3 regions of the Stenotrophomonas maltophilia group sp. vghtpe118 genome follow, and region 2 is predicted to be linked to each of the others. Evidence: predicted binding sites of a transcription regulator. Region 2 holds the regulator's gene; each other region holds the start of a gene.

Region 1 (3,271 bases), 3.6 Mb from region 2:
GTTGATGCGGAACTGCGCATTGAGGCTGGGGCTGGTGTTGTTGCCGAACTGGCTGTGGTGGTCGAAGCGCAGGCCCGGGGTAACGATCCAGCGCTCGCCCAGGTAGATGTTGTCTTCCACGAACACCGCCGTGGTCTGCGCATCGGCCTTGCCGCGCGCACGATCGGCCGACAGCCCCGGGATGCCACCGCCGCTGCTGCTGGACTGGCTCATCGAATAAGGGTCGGTCAGCCGGCTGTCCAGGTATTCAAAGCCCAACGTCCAGATGTTCTCGGCGCCGCCCAGCGTGGTCGGGAAACTCACTTCGCCATCCAGCTGGTAGTTGCGCAGGCGCGAGGTCGACCAGTCGGTGCCGTTGAAGCTGCCTTCCGGGCCACCGGCCAGGCCTTCGTTGATGCGCGAGTTGTTCACCGCTTCAACTGCAGCGGTCACCCGCGAGGTGACATCGCCCCAGCGGCCACGATGGGTGATCGCGCCGGTGTTGCGGTACATGCGGTTGGTTTCCGCCTTGCCGTCGGCCAGGGCGGCCAGATCGATGCCGGTCGAAGTGCCGGTGGTGCTGACCGCGCGGTCACCAGCATAGATGTTGCCCTGGCGGCTGGTGCCGGCCTCGAACTCGACCACCTGGTCGGCGGTCACGTCCCAGCGCAGCAGCGCGTTGATGTCGCGGTTCTTGACGCCCTCGCGGCCAGCCGGTGGCACTGCGTTCGGCTGGGTGGCGTACTGGCGGTTGAGATCGAGTGAATCGGCGTCGGTCTTGTTGAGGTTGCCGTACAGGCGGAACGACAGCGTGTCGGTCATCGGCCCACTCAGCTGCAGGCCGACGCGCTCGCTGCCACCTTCGGCGCTGTGTTCGGGCACCAGCCCGTACAGGTCGACCGCACCGGTCAGGTCGCCGGTCGGGTGCTTGGTGATGATGTTGACCACGCCACCGGAAGCACCGGAGCCATAGCGTGCCGCCGCCGGTCCGCGCAGCACTTCGATGCGCTCGATCATCTCCGCCGGCACCCAGTTGGTGTCGCCGCGCGTGTTGCGCTCGCCACTGCGGCCCATGCGCACGGCATCGCGCGCACCGATGCGCTTGCCGTCGACCAGGATCAGGGTGTTTTCCGGGCCCATGCCGCGCAGGTCGATCTGGCGGTTGTTGCCGTACTGGCCCGAGGCGCTGTTGCCGGTGAGGTTGACGCCCGGCATGGTGCGCAGCAGTTCGGCGATGTCGTTGGCCGGTGGGCGCCTGGCGATGTCCTCTGCGGTGATGGTCGAGGTACCCAACGCCTGGCGGGCAATCTGCGAAGCGGTGACGTGCACCGTGTCGATATCGGTGGCGTCGGCTTCAGCCTGGGCGGTCAGGGCGCTGCCCGCCAGCAGGGCGGCAACGGCGAGCGCCAGCGGGCGCGGCGAGAGGACAACGGCAGGAGACATGATCTGGACCTTCTGGCAGGGCAACGGGGCCTCTGGCAAAGGGCTTGAGGCAACGACGAGGGGGAGGCGGAGCGTCGCTGCAGTCGCCTGCGGCCCGATCCGTGCGCGCATTCTCCCATCAATGCGAGTGATTCTCAAATGCGTTCGCTCATTGCTACCGCAGGCCTGATGTGCCCTGCGTGCCGGACGACCCTGCATCGCGCTTAAACTGGCCGGCTTGCCCACCATCAACCGCACGCCACCGCGGCCGATACCCGTGGTTTGCCGTACGCAGTCAGAGATCGACGTGGAACCACCCCAACTGGACGATGCCAGCCAGCCGCTGGCCGAGGCCTGGCAGCACTGCCTGCAACAGGCCGGCCCTGCCGCCACCGCGCTGCTGCACGCCGCCGCAACCGATGCCCCGCCGGCGTTGGCCCAACGCTTCTACGAAGTGCTGTTGCAGGACGGGCGTGCACGCCGCTTCCTGTCCCACGATCAGGTCAAGCAACGCCTGCAACCGGCCATGCAGCGCTGGCTGGTGCAGCTGCTGACCACCGATGCCGACGGCATTGCCGCCACCGTTGCCTCGCAACGGGTGATCGGCGATGTGCATGCCCGGGTCGGCATTCCGGTCGACCTGGTCACCCGCGGCGCACGCGTACTCAAGCACGAGCTGTTCGTGCGCCTGCGCGACGACGCGCCCGACAGCGCCACCGCGTTCGCCGCCATCGACTGCCTCAGCGCGATCATGGACATCGCCATGGAAGGCATGACCCTGGCCTACACCCATGCACGTGAGCGCTCCACCCGCGCCGATGCTGCCTACCGGTTGTTCTCGCTGGTGCAGAATGTCGGTACTGAACGCGAGCGTCAGCGTGCACTGCTGCTGGACTGGGAGAACGCCCTGCTGTACGCACTCGCCGGCCACGTGCAGGCCAGCGAAAGCGCCAGCCTGGCGACCTCGGAATTCGGCCTGTGGTTCACCCACAAGGGCATCCCCAGCTTCGGCGAGAGCAGCGAAACCCAGCAGGTCGGCCAACTGATGGCCCGCATCGACGGCAACCTGCAGCGGGCAAACCATGACACCCCGGCGCAACGACTGGCGGTGCTGCCGGCCATTCGCGAGGACCTGGCCGCCATCCGTACCCTGATGACGCTGTTGTTCGAACGCATCGGTGAACTGGATGCCGGCAGCGATGCCCTGACCAACCTGCTCAACCGCCGCTTCCTGCCTACCGTGCTGCGCAGGGAGATCGAGCTGGCCACGCGCAACCGCACGCCGTTCTCGCTGCTGCTGCTCGACCTGGATCACTTCAAGGCGATCAACGACGGCCACGGCCACGATGCCGGCGACCGCGCGTTGCAGCACGTGGCCGGCCTGCTCGGCCAGCTGACCCGCGGCAGCGACTACCTGTTCCGCTACGGCGGCGAGGAGTTCGTGGTGGTGCTGGTTGCCGCCAGTGAGTCACAGGCCTCGGTGATCGCCGAGAGCCTGCGCCGGCAGATCGCGCAGTCGCCAGTGGCACTGGCCAACGGCCAGGTTCTGTCGCTGACTGCCAGCATCGGCGTGGCCGGCCATGATGGCCACCCGGACTACGAACGCTTGATGGCACGTGCCGACGCGGCGATGTACGAGGCCAAGCGCAGCGGCCGCAACCGCGTGGTGGTGGCCAGCGCCGACCTGCAGGAAGCGCCGGGGCGGCGCGCGTTGCAGCGCTGAACTGGCGGAAATGAAGAATCCCGGTGGCGGATAGAGTCGACTGTTAGTACTACCGCGCGCAGCGCGGAGCTTTTTGCCGTCGGAACGAGGAGCAGTCGACTAACAGTCGACTCTACCGATTCGCGCGGCAGCCGCTGCTTTCACCGC
Region 2 (3,271 bases):
TCCTGGCCGGGCTGCAGGCCTTCGGCGCGCAGCTGTTCGGTCAGGCTGCGGCATTCCTCGGCCAGGTCCAGGGTGCGGTGCGTCGCCTGTTCGGTCATCGCCACCACGTGGTCCAGGCGTGCGCAGGCATCGTCCAGTTCGCCGGCCTCGCTGGGCACGGTCGGCAGTTCACCCAGGGCCTGCCCGAGCTCGCGGGCCAGCCGCGAGAGGCCGCTCATCATCGGCTGCGTGCGCAGCGCGACCAGTCCGTCGATGCGTTGCCGCCAGGCGGTTTCGTCACCGGACTCCAGTGCGTCCAGTGCTTCCTGCAGGCGCAGGGCGAGGGCATTCTTGTCGACCGTGGTGTCCATCAGGCGCTGGCCGCCAGGCGTTCGAAGATCTTGCCGAGCTTCTCTTCCAGCGTCTGCGCGGTGAACGGCTTGATGATGTAGCCGTTCACCCCGTTCTGGGCCGCTTCGATGATCTGCTCGCGCTTGGCTTCGGCGGTGACCATCAGCACCGGCAGGGTCTTCAGCTTGGCGTCGGCACGGATCGCCTTGAGCAGCTCGATGCCGGTCATGACCGGCATGTTCCAGTCGGTGACCACGAAATCGAACGGCTGGCTCTGCAGCAGCGACAGCGCGGCATGCCCGTCCTCGGCTTCGGCGGTGTTGGTGAAGCCCAGATCGCCCAGCAGGTTCTTGACGATGCGACGCATGGTCGAGAAGTCGTCCACGATCAGGATGCGCATGTTCTTGTTCAAAGCAGAGTTCCTTTGTTGTTCATTCCGGGCGGCCGGGGGCAGCTGCCTCGGGGATGTTCATTCTTCGAGGCCGGCGTCGACGGCCTCGAATACCTTCAGCCGGCCGCGCAGGCGCAGCACCGCCTGGCCGTGGATCTGGCAGACCCGCGACTCGCTCACGCCGAGCACCGCGCCGATCTCCTTCAGATTGAGTTCCTGCTCGTAGTAGAGCGAGAGCACCAGCTGTTCGCGCTCGGGCAGATGGCCGATGGCCTTGCCCAGCTCGCGGCCGAACTCGCTGCGCTCCAGCACCTGCTGCGGGGTCGGGCCACCCTGGGCGACCGTGTCCAGCTCGCCCTGGTCCTCGATGCGCGACTCCAGGCTCAGCACCTGGCCACGCGCAGCGTCTTCCATCAGGCGCAGGTACTCGGGCAGTGGCATCTCCATCGCGGCGGCCACTTCGGTGGCGCTGGCGGCGCGGCCGCTGCTCTGTTCCAGGCGGCGGATGGTGGCCGCAGCATCGCGTGCACGGCGGTGCACCGAGCGCGGCACCCAGTCGCCACGGCGGATCTCGTCGATCATCGAGCCACGGATACGGATCGAGGCATAGGTCTCGAACGAGGCGCCCTGGTCGGCGTCGTAGCTGCGCGAAGCCTCGATCAGGCCCATCATGCCCGCCTGGATCAGGTCGTCGACTTCGACGCTGGCCGGCAGGCGCGCGGCCAGATGGTGGGCGATGCGCCGCACCAGGTCCGAGTGCTGGGCGATGACGTCGTTGGCCGCCGAGCGCTGGACTTCCCTGTACTGGGCCGCGCCTTTCATGCCGCCACCCCGCGCTGCTTGAGGATGCGTTCGAGGAAGAACTCGACGCCGCCGCGTGGTTCGGTGGGCGCCTGCCAGCGGGCCGTGCGGCGCGCGATCTCGGTGATGGCCAGTGCGGACGGGCTGGACGGGTAGGCCTTCACCACCGGCTGCTGGCGCTGCACCGACAGGCGCAGCCAGTCATCCTGCGGCACGCAGCCCAGATAGTTCAGCGAGACATCGGCGAGGAACTTCTCGCAGACGCGGGTCAGCTTCTCGTACAGTACGCGGCCCTCGTTGGGGTCGCGCACCATGTTGGCCACCACCTGGACGCGGTCCACGCCACGTTCGCGCGAGAGCACCTTGATCAGCGCGTAGGCGTCGGTGATTGAAGCCGGCTCGTCACAGACCACCACCACGGTGTCCTGCGCGGCCTGGCAGAAGGTCAGCACGCCGTCGGTGATGCCTGCGGCGGTGTCCACCACCATGATGTCCAGCTCGCGTTCCAGCTCGGAGAACACGTTGACCAGGCCGACGTGCTCGGCCGGGGCCAGCTCGGCCATGTGCCGGCGGCCGGACGCGGCCGGGACCACCAGCACGCCGTTCGGGCCTTCGACGATGACGTCGTCCAGCGAGCAGCGGCCGGCAACCAGGTCGGCCAGCGTATAGGTGGGGTTCAAGCCCAGGATCACGTCGATGTTGGCCAGGCCGAGGTCGGCGTCCAGCAGCAGCGTGCGCTTGCCCATGCCGGCCAGCGCCACGGCCAGGTTGGCCGACACGTTGGTCTTGCCCACGCCGCCCTTGCCGCCGGTCACGGCGATGGTGCGCACAGGGCCGAGCGGCTCGCTGCGGGTGGCCGACAGCGGGAAGGTCTTGGTCAGCTTGGCGTACTCACGCGACGGCATGGTTCAACTCCGGGTTGCAGGGCATATCGGCCGCTCGGCGCAAATCTTCAAGGCGAAGTACGAGATTGGCCGCACTGGCCCGGTGCAGGTCGTCCGGAACGTCCTGGCCGTCGGTCACCCAGGTGATCGGCAGGGCGTGGTCCACGGCCACCGACAGGGCGTTGCCGAAGCGGCCGGTTTCGTCCAGCTTGCTCAGCACAAGGCCCTGCAGGTTGGCGGCACCGAAGCGGCGGACCACCTCGTCCATGTCGCCGAAGCTGGTGTTGGCCGGCAGCACCAGCAGGGTGCGCACCTGGCGCGCGGCGCGCAGCCACTGCAGCTGGGCGGCCAGCGCGCGGTCGCGCGGGCCCAGTCCGGCGGTGTCGATCAGTACCAGCTTGTAGTCCTTCAGGCGTTCCAGCAGCTGGTCCAGGTCGGTGCCGCTGTTGGCCTCGTGCACGGCGATGCCGAGCTGCCGGCCGTAGCCATACAGCTGCTCGCGGGCGCCGATGCGGGTGGTGTCGGTGGTGACCAGAGCCACGTCACGCGGCGCGTGCTTCTCGGCGAACCGCGAGGCCAGCTTGGCGATGGTGGTGGTCTTGCCGGCGCCGGTCGGGCCCACCAGCGCGATCACGCCGCCTTCCTCCAGCGGGTCGACCGGGGCAATCGGCAGCTTGCGCGAGATCAGCCCCAGCATCAGGCCGCGGCCTCGGTGCGCCTCGGTCTCCAGCGGAATCTGCATGGCGACGTCGCGGGCCAGGCCAGCATCGAAGCCGTACTCGTCCATCAGGTCCAGCGCGGTGGCGCGCACCGGGCAGCCGCGCAGGCGCTCGTCGGTGAAGCGGTTCATTTCGCGCTCGATCAC
Region 3 (3,271 bases), 3.6 Mb from region 2:
ATCTGCACCACCGCCTGGTTGACCTGTTCGATGCCCGAGCTCTGCTCCTGCGACGCGGCAGAGATCTCGGCCATGATGTCGGTCACGCGCTGCACCGACGCCACGATCTCGCCCATTGTGGTGCCTGCCTGGCGGACCAGCGCCGATCCATCGGCGACCTTGCCGACCGAATCCTCGATCAGGCCCTTGATCTCCTTGGCCGCACCGGCCGAGCGCTGTGCCAGCGTGCGCACCTCACTGGCCACCACCGCAAAGCCCCTGCCCTGCTCGCCGGCACGCGCGGCTTCCACCGCCGCGTTCAAGGCCAGGATGTTGGTCTGGAAGGCGATGCCGTCGATGACGCTGATGATCTCGGCGATCTTCTTCGACGAGGCTTCGATGGCCGACATCGTGGTGACCACCTGGCCGACCACCTCGCCGCCCTGTGACGCGACACTGTGCGCGCCGATGGCGAGCTGGTTGGCCTGGCGTGCGTGCTCGGCGTTCTGCTTCACGGTGGAGGTCAGTTCCTCCATCGACGCCGCCGTCTCTTCCAGGTTCGCCGCCTGCTGCTCGGTACGCCGCGACAGATCGGTGTTGCCCGAGGCAATCTCGCCCGCTGCCAGGTTGATGCTGGACGCACTGGACTGGATGCGGCCGACAATCTGCTTGAGCTGATCGACGGTGGCGTTGCAGTCATCGCGCATGCGGGCGAACACGCCGTGGAAATCACCTTGCATGCGTACGGTGAGGTCACCGCGCGAAATAGCCTGCAGCAGCGTCGACACCTGTACCAGGTTCTCGTCGGTGGTCTGCATCAGACGATTGAGCCCGGCCACCATGTCGCGGAAATCGTAGGCGAAGCGACCTTCGTCACCGCGCAGGCTGAAGTCGCCTGCCGCGGCCGCTGTCGCCAACCGGCGGATCTCGCTGTTGATCGCCGACAGGCTGGTCTTGGTCTCGTCCATTGCCTGGGTGATCGCCGCCTTCTCGCCCGGCAGCGGATCCATGTCCACCGACAGGTCGCCACGGGCGTAATGCTTCATCACTTCGATCAGCCGGTTCTGCACCTGCACGTGCGAGCCGACCAGCGCATTCGTCTCGTGCACCATGCGCCCGTAGTCGCCGGGGAAGGCACCTTCGTCCATGCGATAGCTGAGGCTGCCTGCATCGTGCTGACGGGCCAACTCGCCCTGCGCCGCCATCACCGACTGCAACTGCGCCTGCATGTGCTGCATCGACCTGAGCAGCTGCGTCACCTCATCGTTGCCGGACGCGTCGATGCTGTTGTCCAGCCGCCCGTTGGCGATGCCGTCGGCCAGCTTCACCGCACCTTCCAGCGGGCGGGTCAGGCTGCGGGTGATGGCCCACGCGGCCAGCGAGCCCAGTATCAGGCTCAGCACGCCGAACACGATCGACAGCGTGCCGGTCCAGGATTCGGTTGAACGGTATTCCTCGCGGCTGCGCGCGGTCAGTGTCTCCTGATGCCGCAGCAGGGTCGAGATCGTCTCGTTCCATGCGGTAGCCAGTCCGTGCTCGGCGAGCAGTTCCTTGGCCGCACCGTCAAAATCACCCGCCTTCATGCGCTCGTGCAGATGCTGGGTGGAGGCGTCTGTCGCCTTGCGTGCCGCGTCGATTTTCGCAACCAGGGCATCGCCGGTGGCGTCGCGTGGAATCTTGATGTACTTGGCCCAGATACCATCGTAGGTCTGCGACAGCTCCTGCGCTTTCTGATAATCCTTGTCGAAATCCTCGCCGCGCTTGATCACCATCAGCCTGCGGTGCATCAACACTGCGTTGTTGGTATCCAGCATCTCGTTCAACAGCCGCATCTTCACCATGTTGACGTCCACCACTTTCGAGAACTGGGCAGACTTCAGATGGTTTCCGTACAGCGCCAGGCCGACGATGGCCACGATGAACAGCAGCAGCAAACCGAACCCGGCACCCAGCCGGGATCCCACTCGGAGGTTGCGTAAGGCGAGCATCTCAATTCCCTTGATCATGGCCGTATGATCGATGGCGGCGCAGGCAAGGGAAACTTTATAGGGCGATATTATTATATCGATCCAAAACTCTGGAACTGTGCAGACAGGTGTGAAAGCGGGCGACCCACGAGGGCGTTATATCCAGAAGGCATATCGCCACGTGTACCGAGAATAGGATAAGGCCGGGGCCTGCCGCCCCGCTATCTGGCATTACAGGGCAACAGGCCCCGGGAAGACCAGAGCCTTCCCGAGACTTGCCGCATAGACGCTCTCGAACTGGAAGGAGAGCACAAACTGGAACTCGCACGTCGCGGCGTAACGCTTGATGAAGTGGCATATTTCCTCCCAGGCACGTTCAAACCCGCTCGCGCGGAAATGAAACGAGCCGAGCAGGCCCACCTGCCACGAGGCCTCAATCCCTTCCGCTACGACAGCTTCCGGCGGGTCGACGATGCCGAACCCGAAGCCAGTGTTGGATGCTGGAAGATATCCACGCAGACCGTCAGTACCGTCGGAGTACTCGGCCTGGATCGAATCCAGGGCGTGCAGCACGGCACCCAGATCGGCACCGGCTTCGACTTCCAGAAACAGCGAAATGCTCATTATCGAACCATCAATCTGAAGCCAACAGCTTCATGACTCGGCATGGCCACTTTCGTCTTCGGCTTCATTTCTGTCCTGAAGAATTCCTGATTCATACGGACTACCCCTGCCCACCTTACCCATGGGAGCTCGCAACAATCCGGCTACCGCTTCAGATCAGTGTAGGTAGCACTCATATCCTTTATGCCCTCCTCGCTGTTCCCCATGGACGCTCTCACCGCGTCCAACCAGTCCTCCCACGCACCTGGATCCGTGGGGCTTCGATCCTCCTTAAGACTCCAGCCAAGTGAACCCAGCAGCCCCCCGATCTCATCGCTGGGGCCGCGGGAATAGTCGATCTGGAGGAAGTAGAACATCGCCATGTAAGCTTCCTCGATCGTCAAGAGCTGTTCTTTCACCAATAATCTCCCTGCATGCACCATTTCCAGAGCGACTCTCGCCGGATGTCAGCGATCACAATCCAATGAGGGTATGCCGGTTGAAGAACCGCATCTTCCCCTCGATCGTGAAGTCCGTGCGCCTGATTTCACCCAGCATCATCTCGCGTTGGGCGTCGTTCAACGTGCACGGCTCCAGAACATTGGCCTCCAGCACTCGCCCCGGGGGCGCCAGTCGCAGCTCGACAATGCAGGCATTGCCCTCGATGGGGACACCTGCTGGCCACGCCGTCATTGTGATCGCACGCATTTGCTCCTGGTACG

Evidence for each region. Region 2 encodes FliA, which starts transcription of late flagellar genes. Its sites were predicted from a motif close to TAAAGTTTNNCNNNCNNNGGCCGATAA; they were not measured.
Region 1: the regulator FliA is predicted to act here: its motif matches at 1,650-1,676, upstream of ACUDTM_RS18590 (GGDEF domain-containing protein).
Region 3: the regulator FliA is predicted to act here: its motif matches at 1,999-2,025, upstream of ACUDTM_RS18465 (methyl-accepting chemotaxis protein).

The regions. Positions count from the first base shown of each region.
Region 1 covers NZ_CP199672.1:4,061,748-4,065,018, reverse strand. Annotated here, with positions in the region: gene ACUDTM_RS18595 (TonB-dependent siderophore receptor) at 1-1,422, opposite strand, end outside; gene ACUDTM_RS18590 (GGDEF domain-containing protein) at 1,709-3,124, shown strand; gene ACUDTM_RS18585 (MFS transporter) at 3,224-3,271, opposite strand, start outside.
Region 2 covers NZ_CP199672.1:467,969-471,239, forward strand. Annotated here, with positions in the region: gene ACUDTM_RS02215 (protein phosphatase CheZ) at 1-350, opposite strand, end outside; gene cheY (chemotaxis response regulator CheY) at 350-742, opposite strand; gene ACUDTM_RS02225 (RNA polymerase sigma factor FliA) at 800-1,543, opposite strand; gene ACUDTM_RS02230 (MinD/ParA family ATP-binding protein) at 1,540-2,427, opposite strand; gene flhF (flagellar biosynthesis protein FlhF) at 2,414-3,271, opposite strand, start outside.
Region 3 covers NZ_CP199672.1:4,035,843-4,039,113, reverse strand. Annotated here, with positions in the region: gene ACUDTM_RS18465 (methyl-accepting chemotaxis protein) at 1-1,967, opposite strand, end outside; gene ACUDTM_RS18460 (hypothetical protein) at 2,178-2,570, opposite strand; gene ACUDTM_RS18455 (hypothetical protein) at 2,714-2,968, opposite strand; gene ACUDTM_RS18450 (DUF2628 domain-containing protein) at 3,024-3,271, opposite strand, start outside.